One region of the Streptomyces sp. NPDC059787 genome, then DNA from elsewhere that is predicted to be linked to it. Evidence: riboswitches for the same ligand, from Rfam matches in the RefSeq annotation. Region 1 holds a riboswitch; the other holds the start of a gene.

Region 1 (14,081 bases):
GGCGTGACGACCGTGCCGTCCGGCAGTGTGCCGCCGAGCAGGTAGGTGGCGACGGCCCAGGGCGACAGCCGCCAGCGGGCGGGGCGGGGACGGTCGTCCTGTGCCGTCAGCGCGGCGAGTTCGGCGGCGAAGGCGTCCTCGGCGTGCGGTCGCAGCGTCTGCGCGGGCGACGCGGCCGCGGTCGCGGCGTTCGCGGGCGCGGAGCCGTTCCGCGTCGGGTCGACGGGCGTCGGTCCAACGGACACAGTCATGGCGGAGTCCCCCTCCAGCTCGGCCGGTTCGGATCTGTCACCAACCGTGCACCACGCCACTGACAATCGCTCTGACCTGCGCGAATGCGCTCGCCGGGGCGATTGTCAGTGCCGGGATCTAGTTTCGGTGGCATGACTCAGCAGGGGGTGCGCTGGACCGCGGACCAGGTGCTGGCACTGGCGCCTGACCCCGCGTCGCGCAGGGCGGGGAGCAGACTCGGCGCGGCCGGTCCGTGGTCCGGGACCGGCAGTTCGGGAGAGGGGACGGTGTGGGGGCTGTGCGAGGGCAGTGGGAGCACTCCGTACCGGACGGTCGTCGACATCGCGGACGCCTCCGGGCCCGCGTACCACTGCAGTTGCCCGAGCCGTGAGTTCCCGTGCAAGCACGCGCTCGGTCTGCTGCTGCTCTGGTCGGGCGGGGACGGGGCGGTCCCGCGGGGGGAGGCTCCGGAGTGGGCCGAGCAGTGGATGGCGGGCCGGCGCACGCGCACGGAAGAGAAGCGGACCTCGGGCTCCTCGGGTTCCGCCGGTCCGGAGGCGGCGCGGCGCAGGGCGGAGCGCCGGGCCGAGCGGGTGACGGCGGGCGCGGTGGAGCTGGAGCAGCGCCTGGCGGATCTGCTCCGCGGCGGCCTGGCGGCGGCCGAGCAGTCGGGGGACGGGCTGTGGGAGGAGACCGCGGCCCGCATGGTCGACGCCCAGGCGCCGGGGCTGGCCGCCCGGGTGCGGGAGCTGGGGGCGCTCGCCGGCACCGGGCCGGGCCGGCCGGTGCGGCTGCTGGAGGAGTGCGCGCTGCTCCACCTCCTCGGCCGGGGCTGGCTGCGCCGGGAGCGGCTGCCGGAGGGCCTGGCCGCGACGGTCCGCTCCCGTATCGGCCTGCCCGCGCCGGCGGACGGTCCGGCGGTACGGGACCACTGGCTGGTCCTCGCCCAGTACGACACGGCGGACAGCCGTCTGACGACCCGCCGCGTCTGGCTGTACGGCACGGGCTCGGGGCGCACGGCACTGCTCCTCTCCTACGGTGCGGCGGGCCGCGCCCCGGAGCTCGCGCTGCCGGTCGGGCTGGCCCTCGACGCGGAGCTGTCCGCGTACCCGGGCGCGGGGCAGCCACGGGCGGCCCTGGGTGAGCGGTTCGCGCCGCCCGCGCCGACGGACGTACGGCCACCGGGGACGACGACGGCCCGGGCGGCGGCCCGCTACGGCGAGGCGCTGCGCGACGACCCCTGGCTGGACTCGGTCCCGGTGACGCTGGACCGGGTGATACCGGCTCCGGACGGTGACGGCTGGCAGCTGGCCGACGCCGACGAGGACGCGGCCCTGCCGCTCACGCCGGCCGCGCGGTCCCGCCCCGGTCTGTGGCGTCTGGTCGCCCTGTCGGGCGGCGCCCCGGTCAGGGTCTTCGGCGAGTGCGGCCACCAGGGATTCACTCCGTTGGCGGTATGGCCGGAGGGGCCCGGTGCGGCGGTGCCGCTGTGCTGAGCGGCGCGCTCACCCCCGTTCCCGTCCGCCCCAGGAATCTTTCGGACATCACTGGACACTCGGCGCGTGTGAGTCTTCGACCGTGCCGGGACGCCCGTCGGAAAGGAAGCTCATGAGCAGGACGACCACCGCCGTGGACGCGCCTCTCCCGGATTCCTGGGAGGAGCTGGTGACCACGGCCCTGCTGGGCACGGACCGGCGTACACCGGCGGGCTCCGCGCCCGGGCCGGACGCGCCGTCGGCCCTGCTGGACGCGGCGGCCGTGGCGACCGTACGGCGACGTGCCGGGCTGCGGCCCGGGCGGGCCGCGGAGCGTCCGCGGCCGGCCCCCGAGGACCCGCGCCCTCCGCTGCCGTCCGCCGCCGCGCGCCGGCTCGCCATGCTGCTCGCCGACCGTCCCGGCACCGCGGGCGGTGGCCGCCGGGGCGCGGCTCCGGACCTCATGGAGCTGCTGCCCCAGTGGCTGGCGGCGGCGAACGCCCGCGGTTTCGCGGCGCCCCCGGCCGCGCTGCCCGCCCTGCTCGACGCCGCGCGAGGACGGACCGACCTGCGTCCGGCGGCGCTGCGGTTCGCGGGGCCGCGCGCCCGGTGGCTGGCCCGGTTCAACCCGGACTGGCGGTTCGCCCTGCGCTCCGCACCGGGCGGGGGCACGTCCGTGCCCCGTCTCCACGACACGGAGGGCATACGGCGGCTCTGGCAGGAGGGCCTCTTCGCCGAACGGGTCGCCCTCCTCACCGCCCTCCGCTCCCGCAAGCCGGCCACCGCGCGGGAACTCCTCTCGGCGAGCTGGGCGACGGAGCGGGCGGAGGACCGCCTGATGTTCCTGGACTCGCTGCGCACCGGGCTCGGCCCGGACGACGAGCCCTTCCTGGAGCAGGCCCTGGCCGACCGCAGCCGCAACGTACGGGCGACGGCGGCGGAGCTGCTGTCGGCGCTGCCCGGCTCCGCGCTGGCGGAACGCATGGCGGTCCGGGCCGGGGCGTGTGTGGCCGTCGACCACACGCGGGACACACCGACGATCGCCGTCGAGGCGCCGCACGAATGCGACGCGGGCATGGAACGCGACGGTGTGATGGCCAGGGCCCCGGCGGGCCGGGGCGAACGGTCCTGGTGGCTCGGCCAGTTGGTGGAGGCGGCACCCCTGGGAAGCTGGTCGCGGCGACTCGGCGGGCGTACGCCGCGGGAGATCGTGGCGCTGCCGGTGGCGGACGACTGGCAGAGCGAACTGCACGCGGCCTGGTGCCGGGCGGCGGTACGGCAGCGCGACGCGGCGTGGTCCCGGGCGCTGCTCGGGGAGCCCTCCGCGCCGGAGGCGGGCGGTCCGGGGGCGGTGTCCCTGGCCGAACGCGCCAAGCTGCTCGGCACGCTGGACGCCGCCGAACGGGCCGAGTGGGTGGCCGGATTCATCGAGACGCATGGTCTGTCCGAGGCGTTCCAGCTGCTCGGGGTGTGTGCCGTGCCCTGGGCGGCGCCGGTCGGACGGGCGGTGGTCGACGCGCTCGACATCGCGCGTGACGCAGGGAGTTATCCATGGAGTTTCAGCGGAGTCATGGGCCTGGCCGAACGCTGCCTCGACCCGTCCGAGGCCGGCCGCCTCGACGCGCTCCTGGCGATACCGGACGAGCCGGAGAACGCGTCACCCGGAGCCGGCGGCTACTGGTCGGAAGCCTTCCAACGCCTGGTCACCACCCTGCACCTACGCGCGACCATCCTCACAGAACTGACCCCGCCCACCTCGTGACCACCCCCGGTCGCACCTCCGCGGGCAGCTGCGCCGCGTCCACCGCGGGCAGTCGTGCCGCCGTTCCCGCGGGCAGTCGTGCCTCCCCCAGAGCCCGAAAGGGCCTGGGAGGTACCCCCAGGGCGATGGGGGTCCCCCCGCTCGAGCGGAGCCGAAAGTGGGGGAGGGTGGGCGATGGGGGCACCTCCCAGGCCGTTCAGGCACTGGGGGAGGCACCCCGCAAGCGCCGGGCAGCGCGACCCACCCCCGCCCCGCACCGACTCCGGGGCACCGGGGCCGGGGCCCCGGCCCGAGCGCGGCACGCGAGGCGCCACAAAGCCGCCCTACGCCTCCGCAGGCTGCCGCACGTTCGCCCGCACCCAGTCCACGATCGACGCCGTGGTCGCCCCCGGAGTGAAGATCTCCGCGACACCCTTCTCCTTCAGCGGAGCGATGTCCGCCTCGGGAATGATCCCGCCCCCGAAGACCAGAATGTCCGCCGCGTCCCGCTGTGCCAGCAGTTCGATCACCGCTGCGAAAAGCGTGTTGTGCGCCCCGGAGAGGATGGACAGACCGATCGCGTCGGCGTCCTCCTGGATCGCGGTGTCGACGATCTGCTCGGGAGTCTGGTGAAGCCCGGTGTAGATCACCTCCATACCGGCATCGCGCAGCGCCCTCGCGATCACCTTGGCCCCGCGATCGTGGCCGTCGAGCCCCGGCTTGGCCACCACCACGCGGATCGGACCGGCTGCCACACCCATCACTGCCTCCATGAAGCGACTACATCCATCCCTGCCGACAAGTACCGCACACATCCGTCATGCCGTACACATCGTCCGGGCGCCCCGTCCCGAACCGGCCGGGGAAGTGAACGAACGTTATCTCCAGCATCCCGCAACCGGCAGTTTCACGGTGCACAGCGAGGGGCAAATCACACGGAGGGACACGTTCACCGCGCAGCGTTCCCGGGCTCCGGGCCCCGCGCACCGCACGCCCGTGCACCACTCGGGCAGCGGTGGGAACATGCGCACAAGGGATTCGCACCGAGGCCGCCGCACCACCGCGCCCCCTCCACGCATCGCACGCGCGCACCGTCGACCGCTCTCGCAGCGATTTCCCATGAGGGCACACGGGGGACAGGGCTGTCCTCCCGCGTGCCGACAGGAGGTCGGCCATGAAGGTCACCGAGGCAGCTCTTCCCTTCCTGCCGCTCTGCCGGCGTCTTCTGCCGACCCGGCTGGCGGATCTCTCCCTGACCCTGCTGAAGGCGACCGCCCTGGAGCTGGCGATCCTGGCGGGCCACCTCCTGCTCTATCCCGCCGGCATCGTCCAGGAGCGCCGGGGCGCGCGCCCCGCTCTGCCCTCCCCGGACGGCGCCGCGCAGCTGCCGGCGGAGGCCAAGCCCCCGGTGGTGCTGCTGCACGGCTTCATCGACAACCGGTCGGTCTTCGTCCTGCTGCGCCGCAGCCTCGCCCAGCACGGCAGGCAGCAGATCGAGTCGCTCAACTACTCTCCGTTGACCTGCGACATCCGTATCGCGGCCGAACTGCTCGGCCGACACATAGAGCAGGTGTGCGAACGCACGGGCAGCCGCCGGGTCGATGTGGTCGGGCACAGCCTCGGTGGGCTCATCGCGCGGTACTACGTGCAGCGGCTGGGCGGTGACACCCGCGTGCGGACGCTCGTCACGCTCGGCACCCCGCACTCCGGCACACGCGTCGCACCGCTGGCCAACGCGCACCCCATCGTGCGCCAGATGCGCCCCGGCTCACCGGTGCTCGAGGAGCTCACCCAGCCCGCGCCGGGCTGCCGTACGCGCTTCGTCGCCTTCTGGAGCGACCTCGACCACATCATGGACCCGCTGGAGTCGGCGTGCGTCGAGCACCCCGACCTGACGTCGGTGAACGTACGGGTGAGCGGCGTGGGCCATCTCGCCCTGCCCGTGCACCCGGCCGTGGCGACCCGCATACGACAGGCCCTGGACACGGCGCACCCCGGAGAGCCGTCCACCGGCCGCCCGGAAGGCCTGACCGTGGCTTGACGACCGGCCGCCCGGAAGACGTGACCGCGACCCGACCGCCGCCCGAGCGCGACACGCCCGGCACCGGCGCCACGGGACAACCGGAACCGCGCGCCCCCCTCGACAGCGATCCGAACAACAACGGTCCAAGACGGCCCACTTATCGCCGTCGACCACCCATCGCCTCGAACAAACCTCGAACAAAAAGCCAAGACCGCGCCCGTCGTCCGCCAAAAGACAACCGATTGCCCGTTTCCTGCGCGCGCGAAACCTGCGGAAGATTGTCGTGCCCGCATACCGCCGGGTACAGTCGCCGCACTGCTCTGGCAGCCCCTGTTGTCGAGGCGAAAGAGAAGTTGGTGAACGACCGTCACCCGTCGGGGACCATGGACCCGGCTCCGGCTTCCGATGCCGCTTCGGCGCCCTATGCGTCGTACGGCACCCAGGAAGCCCAGTACGGCGACTTCACCACGTACGGCGGCTACGACGCCACCGGTTATGCCGCCACCCACTTCGGCACGGGCGGCCACACCACCGGGGGCTTCGCCACGGATCCCCTCTTCGGTGACCTCCCGGGCGGCGGTCAGGACACGGGCGCGTACGACACCACCGGACACTGGCCCACGGACGGCCAGGACACCGGCCACTACGACATGTACGCGGCCCAGCACGTGTCCTCGTACGACACCGGCGGCTACGACACGACCTCCTGGACCACTGGCCATCACCCGCTGACGGCGATCCCGCCGCAGGCCGCCTCGCCGGAGACCAGCGGTCAGTGGGACTCCGGTGAGTGGCTCCAGCCCGATCAGGCCGGGAACCCCGCCGACCGGACCCAGCAGTGGGACTGGGGCACACAGACTTTCGACAGCGGTGTCTACGACGCCACGCAGTGGAACTCCGACGGCGGCGACACCGCCGCCCCGGCGCCCGCGTCCGACGCCTACGAGCCGCAGGCGGAGTCCTTCGACCAGGAGCCCTACGAGGAGCCCACCGCCCAGGAGCCGGCCGACACCGGTGAGCTGCCCGCGGTGCACCTGCTCGAAGGGCAGGAGGAGACCGTCCCCGCCCCGTCGCCGCGCGCGGCCTCGCGCGCCGGGTCGCGTTCCCGCCGCCGTACGCCCGCCAAGCGCTCCGCGCTGCTGACGGTGGCCGTGCCCTCGGCGTGCGTGATGGGCGTCGCCGGTATCGCCGCGGCCTCGGTCGGCAACCTGACCGACGACGGCGGCCAGGAGACGGCGACGACCGCGGCGGACGCCCAGCCGGTGAAACCGTCCGCCGCCAACATCAAGCTGGACACCCAGCTGGAGAGCCTCGCCGCCGGCGCCGACGACTTCGCCGACCGGGCCAGCCGCACCCAGGAGCGCATCGACCTCAAGGCGCAGCAGGCGGCCGAGCGCAGGGCGGCCGCCGAGGAGGCGGCCCGCAAGGAGCGGCTGCGGCCGAAGTTCGCGCTCCCGGTCGCGCAGCACGGACTCAGCGCCTACTACGGCCAGTCCGGCATCAACTGGATGTCCGTCCACACCGGCATCGACTTCCCCGTCCTGTACGGCGCGACGGTGATGGCCGCCACCGACGGCACGGTGCGCACGCAGCTCAACTCCGCCTACGGCAACATGATGATCGTGACGGCGAAGGACGGCACGGAGACGTGGTACTGCCACCTCTCCAGCTACCAGGTCGCCTCCGGTACGACCGTGAAGGCCGGCGACCCGATCGCCTTCTCCGGGGACTCCGGCAACTCGACCGGTCCGCACCTGCACTTCGAGGTCCGCCCCGGCGGGGGCTCGGCGATCGACCCGCTCGCCTGGTTCCGCAGCCACGGCCTCGACCCGTCGTAGGACCTCACCCCCGACGGGTCGCGGCCCGCGGCTACAGCTTCTCCACCGGCGCGTACCGCAGCAGCAGCCGCTTGGGCTTGGTGTCCCCGAAGTCGATCGTCGCCTCCGTGTTGGCACCCGTGCCCTTCACCGCGACCACGGTGCCGAGGCCGAACTGGTCGTGCGTGACCCGGTCCCCGATCGCCAGCGACACCACGGGCTTGTCCGCGGTCCGCCTGGTGGCGAAACCGGAACCGCCCGACGCCGACGAGCGCGAGCGGGACGACGACAGCGAGGCCGCCACCCCCGACACCGGACCGGAGGACACGGGCTTGCTCGCCCCCGTCCGCTTCCACTCCAGGTGGGCGGCCGGGATCTCCTCCAGGAACCGCGAGGGCGGGTTGTAGGACGGTTGGCCCCACGCGCTGCGCAGCGTCGACCGGGTCAGGTACAGCCGCTCACGCGCGCGCGTGATGCCGACGTACGCCAGGCGCCGCTCCTCCTCCAGCTCCTTGGTCTCGCCGAGGGCGCGCATGTGCGGGAAGACGCCGTCCTCCATGCCGGTGAGGAAGACGACCGGGAACTCCAGGCCCTTGGCGGTGTGCAGGGTCATCAGCGTGATGACGCCGGAGCCGTCCTCGTCCTCGTCGGGGATCTGGTCGGAGTCGGCGACCAGGGCGACCTGCTCCAGGAAGTCGGACAGCGCGACCGACTCGCCCTCGCCGCGCTCCTGCTCGAACTCCAGGGCGACGGCCGCGAGTTCCTGGAGGTTCTCGATCCGGGTCTCGTCCTGCGGGTCGGTGGACGCCTGCAACTCCGCGAGGTAGCCCGTACGTTCGAGGATCGCCTCCAGGACCGTCGCCGGGCCCGCCCCGGACTCCACGACCGTACGGAGGTCCTCCATCAGCGTGTTGAACCGCTTCACCGCGTTCGACGAGCGCGCGGCCATGCCGTACGCCTCGTCGACGCGCCTCAGCGCCTGCGGGAAGCTGATCCTCTCGCGCTGCGCGAGGGCGTCGATCATGGCCTCCGCGCGGTCGCCGATGCCCCGCTTGGGGACGTTGAGGATACGGCGCAGCGGCACCGAGTCCTCGGGGTTGGCGAGCACCCGCAGGTAGGCCAGGACGTCCCGGACCTCCTTGCGCTCGTAGAAGCGGACACCGCCGACGACCTTGTAGGGCAGGCCGACGCGGATGAAGATCTCCTCGAAGACACGGGACTGGGCGTTGGTGCGGTAGAAGACGGCGACGTCGCCCGCCTTGGCCTCGCCCGCGTCGGTGAGGCGGTCTATCTCCTCGGCGACGAACTGGGCCTCGTCGTGCTCGGTGTCCGCGACGTACCCGGTGATCCGCGCGCCCGCGCCGGCGTTGGTCCACAGGTTCTTGGGACGGCGCGACTCGTTGCGCTCGATGACGGCGTTGGCGGCGCTCAGGATGGTCTGCGTGGAGCGGTAGTTCTGCTCCAGCAGGATCGTGGTCGCGTCCGGGTAGTCCTCCTCGAACTGGAGGATGTTGCGGATCGTCGCGCCGCGGAAGGCGTAGATCGACTGGTCGGCGTCGCCCACCACGCACAGCTCGGCGGGCGGCACCTCGGGCTCGGACGGTGCGCCGGCGGGGCGCTCGGAGGTGCCGACGAGCTCGCGGACCAGCGCGTACTGGGCGTGGTTGGTGTCCTGGTACTCGTCGACCATGACGTGCCGGAAGCGGCGGCGGTAGTGCTCGGCGACGTCCGGGAAGGCGCGGAGCAGATTGACCGTCGTCATGATCAGGTCGTCGAAGTCGAGGGCGTTGGCCTCCCGCAGCCGCGACTGGTAGAGCGCGTAGGCCTGGGCGAGGGTCTTCTCGAAACCGTCGGCGGCCCGGGCGGCGAAGTCCTCCTCGTCGATCAGCTCGTTCTTCAGGTTGCTGATCTTGGCGCTGAAGGACTTCGGCGGGAAACGCTTGGGGTCGAGGTCCAGGTCGCGGCAGACCAGGGCCATCAGACGCTTGGAGTCGGCGGCGTCGTAGATCGAGAACGACGACGTGAAGCCGAGCTTCTTGCTCTCGCGGCGCAGGATGCGCACGCACGCGCTGTGGAACGTCATGACCCACATGGCGCCCGCGCGCGGGCCGACGAGCTGCTCGACGCGCTCCTTCATCTCGCCCGCGGCCTTGTTGGTGAAGGTGATCGCGAGGATCTGGCCCGGATGGACGTGCCGCTCGGCCAGCAGGTGGGCGATGCGGTGGGTGAGCACGCGGGTCTTGCCGGAGCCGGCGCCGGCCACGATGAGCAGCGGGGAGCCGGAGTGCACGACGGCGGCGCGCTGGTTGTCGTTCAGCCCTTCCAGCAGCGCGGCGGCGTCGATCACCGGGCGCGGGGCGCCGTCGCGGTAGTAGGTGTCCCGGTCCGGCGGCACGTCGAACTTCCCGCCGAACAGGTCGTCCGGGATCTGCTCCGGTCCGTGCTCGTCCTCGGGCGGTGGCGGGGGCTCGCCCTCGGGGCCCCGCTGGGCCTGGAGGTCCGCCAGGAAGCTGTCGTCAAAGAGGCTGCTCATCGCTCTCCGAGTCTAGGCCGCCCCACCGACAACCCGGGGCCACCCCGGGAACATCCCCGGAATCCTGCGGCCGGGACGGGACGCGCACCCTCCAGAACCAGCGCCTCACCCTGAGTGACACCGCACACAAGGTCACGAAAATGTATCGGGCATATCACCCATCAACCTTCACAGGGGCCACACCAGTTGGCTACGGTGCGGGCGGGCCGCACGACCCCCACCGGCGAACCTCGCCGGGCCGCGCGGCCTCCGCCGAGTCCGTCACTGCCCTCACGGCAGCCGGAGCCGGGGACCCACCGAGACCATGGGGTGAATCGGCCCACTCCCTCACGGAGCGGCCGTAGGGCAACCCTTCCGAACCACCCGCCCGAACCCGACAGCTAACCCGGTAGGCGGAGCTTTGGAAGGAGTCGCCTCCCTTGGCGTCGCACCGCAAGTCGCGCACCCCCGGCACGCGCGTGGCAGGCATACGGACCCCGGCCCTCGCCACGGCCGCCCTGACCTCCGTGGCCCTGCTGTCCCAGACGGCCACCGCCGCCCCCTCCGACGACGGCAGGCCGAGCCTGGAGGAGGTCGAGAAGAAGGTCGACGATCTCTACCGCCAGGCGGAGTCGGCGACCGAGAAGTACAACGCGGCCAAGGAGAAGACCGCGAAGCAGCGCAAGCAGGTGGACACGCTCCTCGACGACGTGGCCAAGCGCACCCAGAAACTCAACGAGGCGCGGGCGGAGCTGGGTTCCTTCGCCGCCGCCCAGTACCGGACCGGCGCCGGTGTCCCCGACACCGCGACCTTCCTGCTCGCGGACACCCCGCAGGACATCTTCGACCAGCGCCAGGTGATGGACCGGATGACCGGCCGCCAGAAGGAAGCGGTCGACGACTACGTCACCCGGCAGTCCGAGACGATGAAGAAGCGCCAGGAGGCCACCGAGAGCCTCGAGACGCTCACCGACACCCAGGGCGACCTGAAGACGGCCAAGGCCACCGTCCAGAAGAAGCTCACCGACGCGCGCGAGCTGATGTCGAAGCTGACCGCCGAGGAGAAGGCGCGGCTCGCGGCGATCGAGAAGGAGAAGCAGAAGGAGGCCGCCCGCAAGGCCGCCGAACTCGCCGAGCAGCAGAAGGCCCAGGAGGCCGCCGCCGCCCAGCAGGACAGCGGCACCTCGGGCAGCGCCTCCGGGTCAGCGGGCTCGGCCACCACGCCGTCCACGTCGACGGACTCCTCGTACGCCGCCAAGGCCGAGAAGGCCCTCGCCTTCGCCCGCGCGCAGATCGGCAAGCCGTACGTCTGGGGCGCCACCGGCCCCGGCTCCTACGACTGCTCCGGCCTCACCCAGGCCGCCTGGAAGGCCGCCGGCGTCACCGTTCCGCGCACCACCTACGACCAGGTGAACGCGGGCACGACGGTCCCCGTCTCCCAGGCCCGACCCGGTGACCTGGTCTTCTTCTACGACGACGTCACCCACGTGGGCATCTACATCGGCAACGGGATGATGATCCACGCGCCGAAGCCCGGCACGTACGTCCGCGAGGAGTCGATCTACTACGACGGCGAGTCCTCGATCCACAGCGTGGTGCGCCCCGCCTGACCCGCTCGGGAGGGGCGGGGACGGCCCTCCGGCGTCGTCCCCGTCCCGCTCCCCCTTTCCGTGCTGGTCCGTGCCACGGCACGCGGCGCCCGCACTCCCCCTGCAAACGCCGACGGCGGTGACGCTGTCCGCGTCCACCGCCGTCGGCACCCCCCGGCTCGGGGTCCGGGGCATGTTCTGCCGTGGGCCGCGGTCACGTCCGGGCCCGTGGAGCGGGGATCAGGTCCACAGCACCGCGATGAAGACGTTCGTCACGGTCAGCAGCCCGACCAGACCGAACAGGCCCTTGTCCACCTTCTCGTCGTCCCGCTTCACGTACACCAGACCGAGGATCACGATCAGCAGGGCCAGCTTCACGCCGATCTTGATGTTGTCGACGGAGTAGTCCTGGGCCTGGTTGAGGCCGACCAGGACCACACCGGTGACCAGCATCGTCAGCGCGCCGTGCAGCATCGCGGGGACGAACCGGGCGGTGCCCGCGCCCATCGCCTTCATCTGGGTGAGGAAGCCGCCGAGGAGCGACGCGATGCCGATGATGTGCAGACCGACGAAGAGGTGGATGAGTACGTCCATGAGGCCGGAGCCTAGCCATAGCCGCCTCGTAGCACTCCGGCGCCCTCAACCGTCCTTCCTCCGCCATATCGGTCATCACTCCGAGTAAAGGCTACGAAGCCGGAACGGGATCCTGGTCACTTACGGTCACCCGACGGTCCGCTCGCGTCACTTCCGCACAACCCGTTACCAGGGATACGCGGCCGGGCCTAGCGTCCTCCTCCAGGTGCCCGGCTCTCCACCGCCGCCCGGTCCAGGGGCGGCAACCGGACACCACCGCCGAGAAGGTCCGGCGGCGGACGGCTCCCCTGTGCACCCCCGCCGCCGGACCACCGGACGGCAGTCCGCTCCGCGCGGTCGTCGGAAAGGACGGGAATCCAGGTGGCAGCGCACCGCAGGCCCCGACAGCGCGTCGCGGGCGGCACCACGGCCCGCGCGGTCACCGCCGTCGCCCTCGCCGGCGCGGCCACCGCGACCGGCTTCGACGGGACGGGACACGCCGAACCGCAGCTGACACCGGGCCAGGTCAAGGCCGAGGTCGACAGGCTCTACCGGGAGGCGGAGACCACCACCGAGAAGTACAACGGCGCCAAGGAGAAGGCCGAGTCGGCCCAGCGGCGGCTGCGCGACCTGCAGGACGAGGCGGCCCGCAGGAAGGACCGGCTCAACTCCGCGCGGGACGCCCTGGGCACGGTCGCCGCGGCGCAGTACCGCGGCAGCGGCCTCGACCCCGCCCTGCAGCTCTTCCTCTCCGAGGACCCCGACGGCTATCTGGACGGCGCCGCGCTCGCCGAACGGGCGGGCAGCCGCCGCCAGGCGGCGGTGGGACGCGTACGCACACAGCTCCGGGAGATCGAGCAGTTGCGCGGCGCCGCACGCGTCGAGGTGAAATCGCTGACGTCCCGCCGCGCCGAACTCGAGCGGCACAAGAAGACGATCACCACCAAGCTGACCGCCGCCCGCCGGCTGCTGTCCCGGCTGACCCCCGGGCAACGCGCGGGACTCACCGACGGAACCGACCGTGCCCCGCACTCCTCGACGGACGCCCGGGACGCAGCCCTCGCGGCTCCCGGCCCCCGCGCGGCGGAGGCCGTCTCCTACGCCTACGCCAAGCTCGGCAGCCCCTATGTCTGGGGCGCGACCGGCCCGGACGCCTTCGACTGCTCGGGCCTCGTCCAGGCCGCGTACCGCTCCGCCGGTGTCTCCCTGCCCCGCACCACCTACGCCCAGATCGACGCCGGCCGTCGCGTCCCCCGCTCCGAACTCCGCCCCGGAGACCTGGTCTTCTTCTACTCCGGCATCAGTCACGTCGGCATCTACGTCGGCGACGGCCGCATGATCCACGCCCCGAACCCCTCGGCCCCGGTCCGCGTGGCCCCGATCGACGAGATGCCCTTCGCGGGCGCCGCGCGGGTGGTCTGAACGGCCCGCTCAGACCAGTCGCCGCGCCGTCGCCCAGCGGGTCAGTTCGTGGCGGTTGGAGAGCTGGAGCTTGCGCAGGACCGCCGAGACGTGGGACTCGACCGTCTTCACCGAGATGAACAGCTGCTTGGCGATCTCCTTGTAGGCGTAGCCGCGGGCGATCAGCCGCAGGACCTCCCGCTCACGCTGGGTGAGGCGGTCGAGGTCCTCGTCGACCGGCGGGGCGTCGGTCGAGGCGAAGGCGTCCAGGACGAAGCCGGCCAGGCGGGGGGAGAAGACGGCGTCCCCCTCCTGGACCCGGAAGATCGAGTCGACCAGGTCGGTGCCGGTGATCGTCTTGGTCACATAGCCGCGGGCACCGCCCCGGATCACGCCGATCACGTCCTCCGCCGCGTCCGACACGGACAGGGCGAGGAAACGGACCGGCTGCTCGGCGTCGCCCATCAAAGGGGCGCAGCGGCGCAGCACTTCGACGCCGCCGCCACCGGGCAGGTGCACGTCGAGCAGGACCACCTCGGGCCGGGTCGCGGTGATGACCGTGACCGCCTGGTCGACGTCGGCGGCCTCGCCGACCACCTCGACACCCGTCTGCGCGGTCTGCCCTATCTCCGCCTGGACACCCGTGCGGAACATGCGGTGATCGTCGACGAGGACCACCCGCACATGACGCCCGGCACTCTCCGCCGGTCCCGTCGTTC
Region 2 (14,081 bases), on a different contig from region 1:
GGACGAGGCGGCCGGCCCGGTCGTCCGCCCGTACGCCATGGTGCGGGGACGGACCCGCAACGAGGGCTATTTCTTCGACCTGGTGGCCTTCGTGGTCGCGACGGTCGACACCCTCCAGCACGAGGTGGAGACGCAGCCCGAGCACCGGGCGATCCTCGCCCTCTGCCGCAGCCCGCGCCCGGTGGGTGAGGTGGCGGCGCGCATGAACCTGCCGGTGGGAGTCGTACGCGTGCTGCTCGGAGACCTCTTCAACGCCCGGGCCATCCGGGTGCGGCAGCCCGCCGACCCGGCGGCGCGGCCCAGCGTCCGGATGATCAGAGAAGTACTCGAAGGACTGCGCGCACTGTGAGTACGAGACGGAAAGGCAAGCCCGCCATGTCACGGACAGAGCTGCCGGACGCCGCGAAGATCCTGGTGGCAGGGGGCTTCGGGGTGGGGAAGAGCACGTTGGTCTCCACGGTCAGCGAGATCCTCCCCTTCCACACGGAGGAGACGCTGACACGGTCCGGTATCGACGTGGACGATCTGTCGGGTGTCGAACGGAAGGGCACGACCACGGTGGCCCTGGACTTCGGCCGGATCACCATCCACAACCGTCTCGCGCTCTTCCTGTTCGGCACCCCTGGCCAGGACCGCTTCTGGTTCATGTGGGAGGAACTGGCCGCCGGGGCGCTCTGCGCGGTCGTCCTGGCCGACACCCGACGGCTGCCCGACTGCTTCCCGGCCGTCGACTACTTCGAGCGCAGCGGGCTGCCGTTCGTGGTCGCCGTCAACTGTTTCGAGGGCGCCCGCCAGTACCCGGCGGAGACGGTACGCCAGGCGCTGGCGCTGGGCCCGCACGTACCGGTCCTGCTCTGCGACGCCCGCCTGCGCGCCTCGGTGAAGGAGACGTTGATCCAGGCGGTCGAACACGTTCTGGCGGTGGAGACCCGGCGCGGGGCAGCGCTGTAGGTCCGGCCCCGTCGAAGAACGCTCAGGACCTCGCGACCTGTCCCGTGGCCGGGGCCCGGGGATGCCCGCACCGCCGGCACTCCGGCAGCGCTTCGGTGTTCCCCCTCCCCGGGCCGCTTCCCCGCAGGTCAAGACGGGCCTGCGCCCCTGGGCAGGCGTCGGGGAACCAGGAGTCGTCGAACGACGTCGGCGTGGCCGCGGCCGGCGGGGCTGCGGGGCTGCGGGGCCGGGATCCTGGACGGGTGCGAGAGCAGCAGCGGTACGACGGGTGGTCGGCCGGGGCCGCCTACGAGCGGTACATGGGCCGCTGGAGCCACCCCGTCGCCGAGCGGTTCGGCGCCTGGCTCGACGCCGCCGACGGTCTGCGGTGGCTGGACGTGGGCTGCGGGGCGGGCGGTCTGACGGCCACGGTGGCAGCCCGCTGCCGACCCCGCACGGTGGTGGGAGTCGACCGGTCGGAGGGGTTCGGCGCCCACGCACGGGCGTCCGTCTCCTCGCCCGCGCACTTCGTCGTGGCCGACGCGATGGCGCTGCCCGTACGCGACGAGGCGTGCGACGCGGCCGTCAACGGCCTGGTCCTGAACTTCCTGCCCTCCCCCGCCGCGGCAAGCCACATGCCCTGCCGCCAGGGCCGTCCAAGGACGGCAAGGGCCTGAATCGCCGAGCAGTGGCTTCGCGCTCAGCGCGGGGCGCCCCGTCCGAGGCCCGCGGCAAACGATCCGGTTCCTCAGCCGGCAGACGCTCCGGCATCCGGGCCGTCCCGCCCCCGACCGGCGTCACCGCTCGCCGGCGAGGTCGAGATCACCGCTGCTCATCTCGGCCGCGGCACCGGCACCCCGCGGACGCCGCCACGGGTGCGCGATCGGACCGGACACCGCCCGCCACCACGGTTCCCCGGGCAACTCGCCCGCCGGCTCGAACGGCTCGCCCGGCCGCGGGAACGCCACCGCCTGGCCCACCTCCTCGGCCGCGTCCTTCATCCACTCCCCCGGCTCCGCCCACGCGTGCGGCGCCAGGTTGAAGGTGCCCCAGTGGATGGGCAGCAGCACGCCGGCCGCCTCGCCGCCCTGCAGGTCGAGATGGGCCCGGACGCCTTCCTCGGGCGTCATGTGGATGTCGGGCCAGAAGTCCGAGTACGCGCCGACCTGGACCATCGTGGCGTCGAACGGGCCGTGGTCGGTGCCGATGTCCTTGAAGCCCTCGAAGTAGCCGGTGTCACCGCTGTGGTAGATCCGGTGCTCCTCGCCCGCGGCGACCCAGGAGGCCCACAGGGTGTGCTGGGTGTTGCGCAGGCCCCGGCCGCAGAAGTGGCGGGCCGGGGTGGCGGTGAGGGCGAGCCCGCCGATCTTCGTCGTCTCGTGCCAGTCCAGCTCGCGCAGCCGTCCGGCGGACACGCCCCAGCGTTCCAGGTGCGCGCCGACGCCGAGGGGCACGGCGAACAGGGTGTCCGTGCCGGCCAGCGCCTTGATCGTGGGCAGGTCCAGGTGGTCGTAGTGGTCGTGGGAGATCACGACGACGTCGACCGGGCCGAGTGCGGTCAGCGGCAGCGGGGCGGGGTGCAGCCGCCTGGGTCCGGCGAAGGGGAACGGTGAGCAGCGCTCACCCCACACGGGGTCGAACAGGACCCGGTGTCCGTCGATCTCCGCGAGCACGCTGGAGTGGCCCATCCAGGTCAGGCGCAGCCCGGTGGCCGGCGGACGGGAGATGTCGGCCAGGGTGGTCGGGTGCACCGGGACGGTGCCCTCGGGGGCGCGGCGGATCCGGGATTCCTTGTCGACATAGGTCTTCGCCAGGTCCCGCACCGACCCCGACGGGCGGGTCCGGGCGGCGCCCCCGGGATTCTGGAACACGCCGTCCTTGAAGTGCGGGGATCTGCGGATGCGTGCCATGCGCTCGCCACTCGGGTCCGCGCCGAAGGCCACGGGCCGCAGGGCGCGCAGCCCGGAGCTCTGGGAACGGGAACCGGCCACGGTACCTCCAAGTGGAGTCGGTCAGACATTCCATTATGAGCGGCCGTGTCCGGCACCGCGGTGCCGGATACGGCCGCGGCCGGAAGAACGGCCCTCACGCCACCGCGGCGATCCGCACCTTGATGTCGTCCGGCGACAGCGTCCCCTTGGCGATCACGTGGTCGCCCGACGACTCCCCGCGCAGCCGGCGGCCGATCCACGGCACCAGGTACTCGCGGGCCCAGTGGACGTCGTCCCGCCGGATGTCGAGGGTGCCGCGGGGCGGCAGGGGCGGCCAGGCCTGTTCCGGGTCGGCGGGGGTGTCCAGGCCGAGGGCCTGCCCGGCGCGGAGCGCGACGCGGGTGTGCCCCTCCGGCGACAGGTGCAGCCGGTCGGCGTCCCAGGCCCTGCGGTCCTGGACGCTCCTGAGGGACCACAGGTCGAGGACGGGGCAGCCGTAACGGTCGGCTACGGCCCGCACATGCCCGTTGTACGTCGCGATCTTGCCGCGCAGGTGCTTCAGCAGGGGCACGCCGCGGGTGTCGAACCCGGTCGTCACCATCACCGTGCCGGACACGGCCGTGAGCGCGGCGATCGCCCGCTCGAACCGCTCGGCCACCTCGTCCGGGTCGCTGCCGGGGCGGAGGATGTCGTTGCCGCCCGCGCAGAACGAGACCAGGTCGGGGGCGAGTTCGACCGCCTTCGGAAGCTGGTCCGCCACGATCTGGTCCAGGAGCTTTCCGCGTACGGCGAGATTGGTGTACGCGAAGTCGCCCTCGGGCCGGAGGTCCGCGAGAAGCACGGCGAACCGGTCGGCCCAGCCGACGAGCGCCCCGTCGGGGCCGGGGTCGCCGACGCCCTCGGTGAAGCTGTCCCCCACCGCCACGTACGACCCGATCACTGCTCTGCTGTCACTCTTCGAATCGTCTGCCACAACCGCTCATGATTCACCTTCGAATGTGACCTACGCGACCGTAAGGAAGGGTTGACGGGCGGTGAGATAAGACACTCTCAAAATGTTGGCCAATTCCGGAATACGCCGAAGGCCGGCCCCGGGGATCGGGGTCCGGCCTTCGGCGCGCGTGTCAGGAAGGTCGCCGCGGGGATCAGCCGATGGAGACGCCCTTGGAGCGGAGGTAGGAGACCGGGTCCACGTCCGAGCCGTAGTCCGGGGTGGTGCGGATCTCGAAGTGCAGGTGCGGGCCGGTCACGTTGCCGGTCGCACCGGAGAGGCCGACCTGCTGGCCGGCGGTGACGGTCTGGCCGGCCGAGACGGACAGCGAGGACAGGTGGGCGTACTGGGCGTAGTAGCCGTCTTCGAGCTTGATGACGACCTGGTTGCCGTACGCGCCGCCCCAGCCGGCGGAGACGACGGTGCCCGCGCCGACGGCCTTCAGGGAGGTGCCGGTCGGGACGCTGAAGTCGACGCCGGTGTGGTAGCCGCTGGACCACATGCTGCCGGCCACCTTGTAGGCGGTGCCGAGACCGCCGGCGCCGGGCACCGGGGAGCTGTAACCGGAGGCGCTCGCGGCCTGGTCGGTGCTCGCGGTCTGGGCGGAGGCGTCCGAGGAGGGCTGCTCGGCGGGCTGCTCCGCCGGCTTCTCGGCCTCCTGCTCCGAGGCCTGCGGGGTCGCCGGGGCCTCCGTGGCGGACGACTTCTCCGGTGCGCTCGTGGCGGCCCCGCCGTCGACGGAGAGCTTCAGGCCGGGGTGGATGAGCGACGGGTCGTCGCCGATGGCCTCGCGGTTGTCCGTGTAGAGCTGCTTCCAGCCACCGTCGACGTGCTCCGTCTCGGCGATCTTCGCGAGGTAGTCGCCGGCCTTCACGGTGTACGTGCGGGCCTCGTCGCCCTTTTCGGCGACGGTCTTCTGGCCGGCGGCGGAAAGGGACTGGACGGCCTTTTCGGGGGCGGTCTGCGGCGTGGCGGCGTGCGCGCCGGTGGCGCCGAGAAGCGGCAGGGCGAGTGCGGCGCCACCGGTTCCGGCGACGGCGATGGAGCGGGTGAAACGCTGGGCCTTGGTACGGCGGTGCTTACCCTTCGCGGGCATGTCGAATTCCTCTCCGGCGCCTGCGAGGTGAGCTGTCGGGTTCGGGCTGGAGATGCCCGGCCGCGTTGTCACGCGACTTAACCCCAAGCCGTTCCGGGAACCGGAACAGGCAGTGGTACCTGTGGGTCCCCCGCTCCTGCCGTGCACGGGTCAGTGTGTGTACGGGCTCCGGGCGGCGGCAGGATTGGGCGTCCGTCCGGATCGGTGGCGAACGTAAGCGACCCGGACGCGAGGGGACAAGCGCGAGGTTCACCGCGAACGCGTTTTTCCGTGATCCAAAGGAGGAATTGACGTCACCGAGCGTCAGCCGGGATTCCCTTTCCCCCGCGAATTCCCTTGTCGTTCCACGGAATTACGTGAACATGGCGACAACACATCGTCACGGATATGACGCTGCTCACGCACCCCTTTCCCATCTCCCTTTCTTTCGGGGCACGTTATGGCGAATCCACCTAATCGGACAGAACGCCCTAATCGCCCGATCACAGGCGCCGCAGCCGCACCACCGCGGCGTCCAGATCTCCCCGCAGACCGGTGCGCAGCCCGTGGTGCAGCAAGAGGGCGCCTCGGTACGTTTCACCGGTTTCGCGGCATTCGTACGACGCCTCCGGGTCGAGGCCGCGCAGCCGGAGGGCCGGGACGGGCTCTCCGTAGTGCTGCGCCTGGAGGCAGGCGAGGACGACGGTCTCGTCGCCGAGGACGTACTGCACCGCGCTCAGTCCGCCCTCCGGGGGCCGCAGCCGGTACAGGTCGCCGCGCTGGACGACGGGCCGGATCTCCTTGTAGAGCGCGACCCACTCCCGCGCCTCGGCGAGCTCCTCCCCGGTCCACCGCGCGAGGTCGCCGCCGACGCCGAGCACCCCGGCCATGGCGCTGACGAACCGGAAGCGCAGCGAACTGACCCGTCCGTTGAGCATCGCGTTCGGGCTGTCGGTGACCCAGGCGGCCATCACCCGGGCCGGGTGGAGCTGGCTGAAGCCGTGCTGGACGGCGAGCCGGTCGAGCGGGTCGGTGTTGTCCGAGGTCCACACCTGGTCGGTACGGGAGAGGACCCCCAGGTCGATCCGTCCGCCGCCGCCCGAGCAGGACTCGAAGGCCACGTCCGGATGGGCCGCCCGCAACCGGTCCAGCAGCGCGTACAGGCCGCGCACATGATCGGTCCACAGCCGCTGCGGGTACGGGTCGTCCGGCCACCCGGCGTCGGTGGAGCAGCGGTTGAAGTCCCACTTCACATAGTCGACGGGGACGCCGGAGAGCAGTCCGTCGAGCTGCTCCCAGAGGTACTCCCGCACATCGTCCCGCGCGAGGTTGAGCACCAGCTGGTTGCGGAACTCCGTGCGCCGGCGGCCCGGCTGGAACTGCACCCAGTCGGGGTGCGCGCGGTACAGGTCGCTGTCGGGGTTGACCATCTCCGGCTCGACCCAGATGCCGAACTTCATCCCGAGCCCGTGCACATGGTCGGCGAGGGGTTTCAGGCCGCCGGGGAAGCGGTCGGGGTTGGGCGTCCAGTCGCCGAGCCCGGCCCGGTCGCTCGTACGCGCCCCGAACCAGCCGTCGTCGACCACGAACAGTTCGACGCCCATCGCGGCGGCCCGCGCCGCGAGCCCCCGCTGCTGCTCCTCGGAGATGTCGAACCCGGTGGCCTCCCAGGAGTTGAACAGCACGGGCCGGTCCCGGTCCGCGTCCGGGACGACGTGCGTCCGCTGGTAGGCGTGCCAGGCGCGGCTGGCGCCGCCGAAGCCGCCGTCGCTCCACAGACCGGCGAAGAGCGGTGTGACGTACGTCTCCTCCGTGCCCAGCGTCAGCAGGCCGGAGTCGTCGTGTCCCGCGCCGCCGGTGATCTGCACGCGCGCGTCGGGGAGTTGGGCGACCGAGATGCGCCAGGAGCCGGACCAGCCGAGGGCACAGCCGTAGACCTCGCCGCGTTCCTCGGTCGCGTCGGTGTCGAGCGCGACCCAGGGCAGGTGCTGGTGTCCGGTGTGGCCGCGGCGGCTGCCGATGACCTTCTCGCCGTAGGTGAGCGGGGAGCGGGTCAGCCGGGACTCGGCGGCCCAGCGGCCGTGGAGCTGGGACAGCCGCCAGTGCTCGCGCTCGGGCAGGGTCCAGGTGGCGGAGTCGGCGCGCAGGAGCTCGACCGCGGGTCCCCGGTTGTGCAGGGTCACCCAGCGTTCGAGCACGTCGTCGCGCATCCGGTAGTGCAGGGTCACGGTCAGCTCGCCGTCGCGGAAGCGGAGACGGAGTTCACCGTCGTCGGTTTCGCCGTCGTCCGTCTCGTGGCCGTCGAAGGCCCATTCGGTGCCGCGCCGCCCGTCGGCGGTGCGTACGGACAGGGCGGGCCGGACGAAACGGGGGCCGCCCTCGACCGGGTACTCCTCGCGCCCGTCCAGACGGGACTCGAACGGCCAGTCGTCCGGCAGCGGGCGCGCGGCGAGGGCCTCCGCGTCGGCCGGCGTGATCCTCGGGCCCCAGTGCAGATGCACCAGCTCGTCGCGGTCCGTGACATGGAGCGCGTAGCTGCTGGCCGGCCCCGACAGGAGCCATGTACGACCGTCTTGGGAGACCTGCGTCACCGAACCTCCAACAGACCCGAACAGATGCGATCAGACACCAACATCATCGGGGGTGTGGGGGCGGCCGGGCAATGCCTGTGGACAACTCATTGCCCCAGGCAGGCATGTCGTATCGTCGAGGCGTGCCCGTCGACGAGCCCCGCCGGCGGCGCCGAGTGGGAGGAGTCCTTCGTGACGCAGCAGGTGCCGTCGACCGAACCCGAGCTGGCCGGAGTGCGCAACTTCCGCGACGTGGGCGGGCTGCCGACCGTCGACGGCAGGCGGGTGCGGCACGGGGTGCTGTTCCGCAGCGGCCATCTCGCCCACGCGACCGCGGAGGACACCGTCTTCCTGTCCTCGCTCGGACTGCACACGGTCTTCGACTTCCGCAACGCGGCCGACCAGAAGCTGGAGGGGCCGGACGTCGCGCTGCCGGGTGTGCGCAATGTGAACCTGCCGCTCAGCGACCCGGCCGACGGCGCCGAGTTCTGGAAGATGGTCCGCGACGGCGATCTGGAGCAGCTGCGCTCGATCCTCGACGACGGCAAGGGCGCGGACCGGATGATCAGCTCCTATCGCATGATCATCAAGGAGCGTACCGCCGAGCACTCCCGGGTGCTGCGCTCGCTCGCCGAGGACAGCGTCCCCGCGCTGATGCACTGCGCGGCGGGCAAGGACCGCGCGGGGCTGTCGGTGGCGGTGACGCTGCTCGCGGTGGGCGTCGAGCGCGACGCGATCGTCGACGACTACCTGAAGTCCAACGCCAAGCACCGCCGCTACAAGGTGCAGCGCAGCGGCAGCTCCGCCTCGGCCTACTCCCCCGAGGTCATGGAGCTGCTCAGCCCGCTGTTCGACGCGCGCGCGGAGTACCTTTCGGCGGCCTTCGAGACCGTCGAGGAGACCTGGGGCGGTGTGGAGCCGTACCTGGAGCAGGCGCTCGGGCTCACGCCCGAGGACCGGGAGCGGCTGCGTGAGCGCCTGCTCGACTGAGGCGGGCGCCTACTTCTTCGGCGCGATCTCGAAGAGGAAGTAGATGAAGGCCGCGAAGAGGTGTCCCACCACGATGTAGACGAACAGCCGCACCCACAGGGCCCGGGGGAACTTCTCTTCCATGTCTTTGCCGGTCATGTCGCTTCTCCGTGGATCGGGCCCAGGCACAGCGCGGCCGTGGGACTCTGCAGCAGGGTGTGGACGAACAGCAGCTCGACCCCGTCGGGGTCGGCGGCGGCGATGCGGTGCGGGGTCAGCGAGTCGAAGTGCGCGCTGTCGCCAGGGGCGAGCCGGTGCAGGGTGTCCCCGAGGCGCAGCCGCAGCCGCCCCTTGAGGACGTACAGCCATTCCTCGCCGGGGTGGACGCGCACGATGTCGCCCTGGGAGCCGTGCGGCACATGGACCCGCAGGGCCTGCATGCCGCGCCCGGCGGCACCGGCCTGCCAGTACGTCCAGCCGCCCGCCGCCGTGGACTCCATGTCGGCGGCGCGCACCACGGCGTCCCGGTCGGCGGCCGACTCGCCGAGCAGCTCGGAGACGGTCGTACCGTAGATACGGGCGAGGGAGAGCAGCATCGGCAGCGAGGGCTGGCGCTGTCCGGTCTCCAGCCGGGAGAGGTGGGCGGCCGACAGACCCGCGTCACGGGCGGCGGCCTCCAGCGTGAGGGAGGCCCGTCGCCGCAGGGCGCGCAGCTGCGGTGCGACCGCGGGGAGCGCGCCGGCCGGTCCGGCCGGCGGCCCGGCCTCGGAGGAGTTCATGCCTCCATTGAGCCCCGAATTTGCCCCACGGGCAATTTCCTTGCCTCGGAGGCAAACCCGGTACGGGCACGGGGGTCAGCGGTCGGTCACCGCCTGTTTCACCAGGGTCCTGCCGAACTCCCACACCAGGCCGCCGTCGTGCGCGTCGTCCATCACCGCGGTGAAGGCGTCCACGAACCGGTTGACGTCCTCCTCGTCGATGATCAGCGGCGGGATCAGTTTGATCACCTCCAGGTGGTCGCCGGAGACCTGGGTGAGGATGCGGTGCCGTTGCAGCAGCGGCACGACCACCATCTGCGCGAAGAGTCCCTTGCGGGCGGCCTGGAGCACGGTCCAGCGTGAGCGCAGTCTCAGTGACCGGGGCCGGCCGAACTCGATGCCGATCATCAGGCCCCGGCCGCGGACGTCGGCGAGCAGCTCGTACTTCCCGGTGAGTGCGGCCAGCCGGGTCCGCAGCAGTTCGCCGGTGCTGCGGGCGCGGGCGACGATCCGCTCGTTCTCCATGACCGACAGCACCGCGAGGCCCGCCGCCATGGCCTGGGCGTTGGCCCCGAAGCTGGCCGAGTGGACCAGCACCCGGTCCATCGACGAGTAGACCTTCCTGAAGATCCAGTCCTTGCCGATCGTGGCGCCCACCGGTACGTAGCCGCCGGAGAGCGCCTTGGCCACGCACACCAGGTCCGGTTCGACGCCTTCCTCGTGCTGGTGGGCGTAGAAGTCGCCGGTCCTGCCCAGTCCGGTCTGCACCTCGTCGGCGATCAGCAGCGCCTTGTGCCGGTGCAGCAGCTCCTGCGCGGCCCGCAGATAGCCGGGCGGGGCCTCGTGCACGCCCTTTCCCTGGATCGGCTCCACGATCAGGGCGGCCACGTCCCCCCTGCGCAGCTCCCGCTCCAGCGCGTCGAGGTCGCCGAGCGGTACGGCCGTGTCGGGCAGCAGCGGGGCGAAGCCGTCCCGGAAGCCGGACTCTCCGTTGACGGAGAGGGAGCCGGTGGTCAGGCCGTGGAAGGCGTGCTCGCAGTACAGGACGCGCGGTCTGCCGGTCGCGTACCGGGCGAACTTCAGGGCGGTCTCGACCGCCTCCGTGCCGCTGTTGCCGAAGAACACCCGGTCCAGGTGGGGACTGTGCGCGAGGAGCTTCTCGGCCAGCAGGCCGGGCAGCGGCTGGCAGTCGAAGCGGGTGAGGTCGGCGAGTGAGGCGTCCAGGACGTCGTGCAGCGCCTTGCGGACCACGGGGTGGTGGCGGCCCAGGCCCATCACCCCGAACCCGGCGAGCATGTCCAGGTGGTCGTTGCCGTCGGCGTCCCAGAAGTGGGCGCCCTCGGCACGCTCGTAGACCTTGTCGAAGCCGATGGTGTGCAGCATGCGCGGGAGCTGGTGGTTGAGGTACCGGGTGTGCAGCTCGTAGCGCTCGGCTCCGCGCTCGGCCAGCAGCGCGCCGAGGTCGAACTCCCCGGTGGGCGACGACTCCGCGGTGGTCATGCCTGGGGCTCCTGTGGGTCCGGTGACTGGTGCGCCGGCTCTTCGCCGGCGGTGAGGCCCGCGCTGATCCGTCCGGCGATCTCGACCGGGGTGAGGCCGATGTCGGCGAGCACCTCGCCGCGTTTGGCGTGCGCGAGGAACTGCTCCGGGATGCCGAACCGCCGTACGGGCACATCGGTCCCGGCGTCGCCCAGCGCCAGCGCCACCGCCGAACCGACCCCGGCCGCACGGCTGTTGTCCTCCACGACGGCCACCATGCGGTGGCCGGCGGCCAGCCGCGGGAGGGCCGGGTCGACGGGTTTGACCCAGCGGGGATCGACCACGGTGCATCCGATGCCGCGCGCTTCGAGCAGTTCGGCGGCCTTCAGGCAGACGGGCGCCATCACGCCCACGGCCACCAGCAGCACCTCGGGGCCGGGCGCCCGGTGGAGGACGTCCATGCCGCCGACGCGGTCCAGCGCGGGGACCGACGGGCCCACGGACTCCTTGGGGAACCTGAGCAGGGTGGGCGCGTCGTCGACGGCGACCGCCTCGCGCAGCTGGGCGCGGAGCTGGTCGGCGTCGCGGGGCGCGGCGATGCGCAGCCCGGGGACGACCTGGAGGACGGACATGTCCCACATGCCGTTGTGCGAGGGCCCGTCGACGCCGGTGACGCCCGCCCGGTCCAGGACGAAGGTCACCCCGCAGCGGTGCAGCGCCACGTCCATCAGCAGCTGGTCGAAGGCGCGGTTGAGGAAGGTGGCGTAGACGGCGACGACCGGGTGCAGGCCGCCGGTGGCCAGGCCCGCCGCGGACACGGCCGCGTGCTGCTCGGCGATGCCGACGTCCCACACCCGGTCCGGGAAACGCTCGGCGAAGGCGCCGAGGCCGACCGGGCGCAGCATGGCGGCGGTGATCGCGACCACGTCCTCGCGTTCCTCGCCGATCCGGACGATCTCCTCGCCGAAGACGTCGGTCCAGGACGGTCCGCCGGACGGGGCCAGCGGCGCGCAGGTGAGCGGGTCCATCACGCCGACGGTGTGGAAGTGGTCCTCCTCGTGGGCGAGGGCGGGTTCGTAGCCGCGGCCCTTCTCGGTGAGGCAGTGGACCAGGACGGGTCCGTGGAAGCGTTTGGCGCGGCGCAGCGCGGACTGAACGGCCTTGATGTCGTGGCCGTCGATGGGGCCGAGGTACTTCAGGCCGAGGTCCTCGAAGAGGCCCTGCGGGGCGAAGGCGTCCTTGAAGCCCTTCTTCGCGCCGTGCAGCGCCTCGTAGACGGTGCGGCCGATCACGGGGGTGCGCTGGAGTACGTCCTTGCCCCAGGCCAGCACGCGTTCGTAGCTGTCGGTGGTGCGCAGGGTGGCGAGGTGGTTGGCGAGGCCGCCGATGGTGGGGGCGTAGGAGCGTTCGTTGTCGTTGACGACGACGATCAGCGGGCGGTCCTTGGCGGCGGCGATGTTGTTGAGCGCCTCCCAGGCCATGCCGCCGGTGAGAGCGCCGTCGCCGATCACCGCGACGACGTGGCCCTTCTCGCCCCGCACCTGGCGGGCCTTGGCGAGTCCGTCGGCCCAGCCGAGGACCGTGGAGGCGTGGCTGTTCTCGATGACGTCGTGCTCGGACTCCTCGCGGGAGGGGTAGCCGGACAGGCCGCCCTTGCCGCGCAGCTTGGAGAAGTCCTGGCGGCCGGTCAGGAGTTTGTGGACGTAGCTCTGGTGGCCGGTGTCCCACAGGATGCGGTCGACGGGCGACTCGAAGACCCGGTGCAGGGCGACGGTGAGTTCCACCACCCCGAGGTTGGGGCCGAGGTGGCCGCCGGTCCTGGCGACCGCGTGCACCAGGAACTCCCGGATCTCGTGGGACAGTTCGCCGAGTTCCGCCTCGGACAGCGCCTTCAGGTCGCGTGGTTGCCGGATGCTCTCCAGGATCGTCACGCTCGGTCCCCCTTCGGTTCCGTGCTGTTCAGCTCACGGTGACGGCCGGCTCCCCCGTCGCGATGCCGTCCTTCTCCATCTGCTCGGCGATCTTCATCGCCTCCTCGATCAGCGTCTCCACGATCTTCGACTCGGGGACGGTCTTGACGACCTCGCCCTTCACGAAGATCTGCCCCTTGCCGTTGCCGGAGGCGACGCCGAGGTCGGCCTCGCGGGCCTCGCCGGGGCCGTTGACGACGCAGCCCATGACGGCGACGCGCAGCGGTACCTCCATGCCCTCCAGGCCCGCGGTGACCTCCTCGGCGAGCTTGTAGACGTCGACCTGGGCGCGTCCGCAGGAGGGGCAGGAGACGATCTCCAGTCCGCGCCGGCGCAGGTTCAGCGACTCCAGGATCTGGATGCCGACCTTGACCTCCTCGACCGGCGGCGCGGACAGCGACACCCGGATGGTGTCGCCGATGCCCTGGGAGAGCAGCGCGCCGAAGGCGACGGCCGACTTGATGGTGCCCTGGAACGCGGGGCCCGCCTCGGTCACGCCGAGGTGCAGCGGGTAGTCGCACCGCTCGGCGAGCAGCCGGTAGGCGTTGATCATCACCACCGGGTCGTTGTGCTTGACGGAGATCTTGATGTCCCGGAAACCGTGCTCCTCGAAGAGGGACGCCTCCCACAGGGCGGACTCGACGAGCGCCTCCGGGGTCGCCCTGCCGTACTTCTGCAGCAGCCGCCGGTCCAGCGAGCCGGCGTTGACGCCGATCCGGATCGGGGTGCCGTGGTCCTTCGCCGCCTTGGCGATCTCCTTGACCTTGTCGTCGAACTGCTTGATGTTGCCCGGGTTCACGCGTACGGCGGCACAGCCGGCCTCGATGGCCGCGAAGACGTACTTGGGCTGGAAGTGGATGTCGGCGATCACCGGGATCTGCGACTTGCGGGCGATGGTGGCGAGCGCGTCCGCGTCGTCCTGCGTGGGGCAGGCGACCCGGACGATCTGGCAGCCGGAGGCGGTGAGCTCGGCGATCTGCTGCAACGTGGCGCCGATGTCGGACGTGCGCGTGGTCGTCATCGACTGCACGGACACCGGGGCGCCGCCGCCGACCGCCACCGGTCCCACCTGGATCCGCCGAGCGGCGCGCCGCTCGGCGAGCGTCGGCAGCGGTACCCCTGGCATCCCGAGGGAGACAGCGGTCATGGCCTCACTCCCTGTTCCCGGAGACCGTCTCGCGCATGGCGCGCAGCGACTCCTTCAGGGACCCCATGGTGGCGAGGACGGCGGTTGGCTCGTAGCCGCAGTGCGCCATGCAGTTGGCGCAGCGCGGGTCCTTGCCTCGGCCGTACCGGTCCCAGTCGGTGTCCTCGATCAGCTCCCGGTACGTCGGCACATAGCCGTCGCTCATCAGGTAGCAGGGGCGCTGCCAGCCGAAGAGGGAGTAGTTGGGGATCGCCCACGCGG

The links. Region 1 has a riboswitch for cyclic di-AMP ahead of ACFV5H_RS01855 (NlpC/P60 family protein). Riboswitches for the same ligand answer to the same signal wherever they lie in the genome.
Region 2: it holds a riboswitch for cyclic di-AMP, as region 1 does, so the genes downstream of both, ACFV5H_RS17140 (peptidoglycan DD-metalloendopeptidase family protein) here and ACFV5H_RS01855 (NlpC/P60 family protein) in region 1, are expected to answer to the same signal.

The regions. Positions count from the first base shown of each region.
Region 1 covers NZ_JBHWHX010000001.1:371,019-385,099, reverse strand. The annotation lists gene ACFV5H_RS01890 (AAA family ATPase) at 1-251, opposite strand, end outside; gene ACFV5H_RS01885 (SWIM zinc finger family protein) at 384-1,727, shown strand; gene ACFV5H_RS01880 (DUF5691 domain-containing protein) at 1,840-3,468, shown strand; gene ACFV5H_RS01875 (cobalamin B12-binding domain-containing protein) at 3,792-4,208, opposite strand; gene ACFV5H_RS01870 (esterase/lipase family protein) at 4,622-5,488, shown strand; gene ACFV5H_RS01865 (peptidoglycan DD-metalloendopeptidase family protein) at 5,854-7,308, shown strand; gene pcrA (DNA helicase PcrA) at 7,340-9,820, opposite strand; cyclic di-AMP (ydaO/yuaA leader) riboswitch at 10,061-10,232, shown strand; gene ACFV5H_RS01855 (NlpC/P60 family protein) at 10,240-11,409, shown strand; gene ACFV5H_RS01850 (hypothetical protein) at 11,629-11,982, opposite strand; gene ACFV5H_RS01845 (NlpC/P60 family protein) at 12,343-13,383, shown strand; gene ACFV5H_RS01840 (LuxR C-terminal-related transcriptional regulator) at 13,393-14,081, opposite strand, start outside.
Region 2 covers NZ_JBHWHX010000015.1:127,249-141,329, reverse strand. The annotation lists gene ACFV5H_RS17165 (DUF742 domain-containing protein) at 1-349, shown strand, start outside; gene ACFV5H_RS17160 (ATP/GTP-binding protein) at 376-951, shown strand; gene ACFV5H_RS17155 (class I SAM-dependent methyltransferase) at 1,194-1,607, shown strand; gene ACFV5H_RS17150 (MBL fold metallo-hydrolase) at 1,728-2,921, opposite strand; gene ACFV5H_RS17145 (SGNH/GDSL hydrolase family protein) at 3,016-3,801, opposite strand; gene ACFV5H_RS17140 (peptidoglycan DD-metalloendopeptidase family protein) at 4,007-4,948, opposite strand; cyclic di-AMP (ydaO/yuaA leader) riboswitch at 4,953-5,114, opposite strand; gene ACFV5H_RS17135 (alpha-galactosidase) at 5,431-7,518, opposite strand; gene ACFV5H_RS17130 (tyrosine-protein phosphatase) at 7,690-8,487, shown strand; gene ACFV5H_RS17125 (DUF6126 family protein) at 8,497-8,625, opposite strand; gene ACFV5H_RS17120 (helix-turn-helix domain-containing protein) at 8,622-9,245, opposite strand; gene ACFV5H_RS17115 (aspartate aminotransferase family protein) at 9,321-10,724, opposite strand; gene dxs (1-deoxy-D-xylulose-5-phosphate synthase) at 10,721-12,634, opposite strand; gene ispG (flavodoxin-dependent (E)-4-hydroxy-3-methylbut-2-enyl-diphosphate synthase) at 12,663-13,820, opposite strand; gene hpnH (adenosyl-hopene transferase HpnH) at 13,825-14,081, opposite strand, start outside.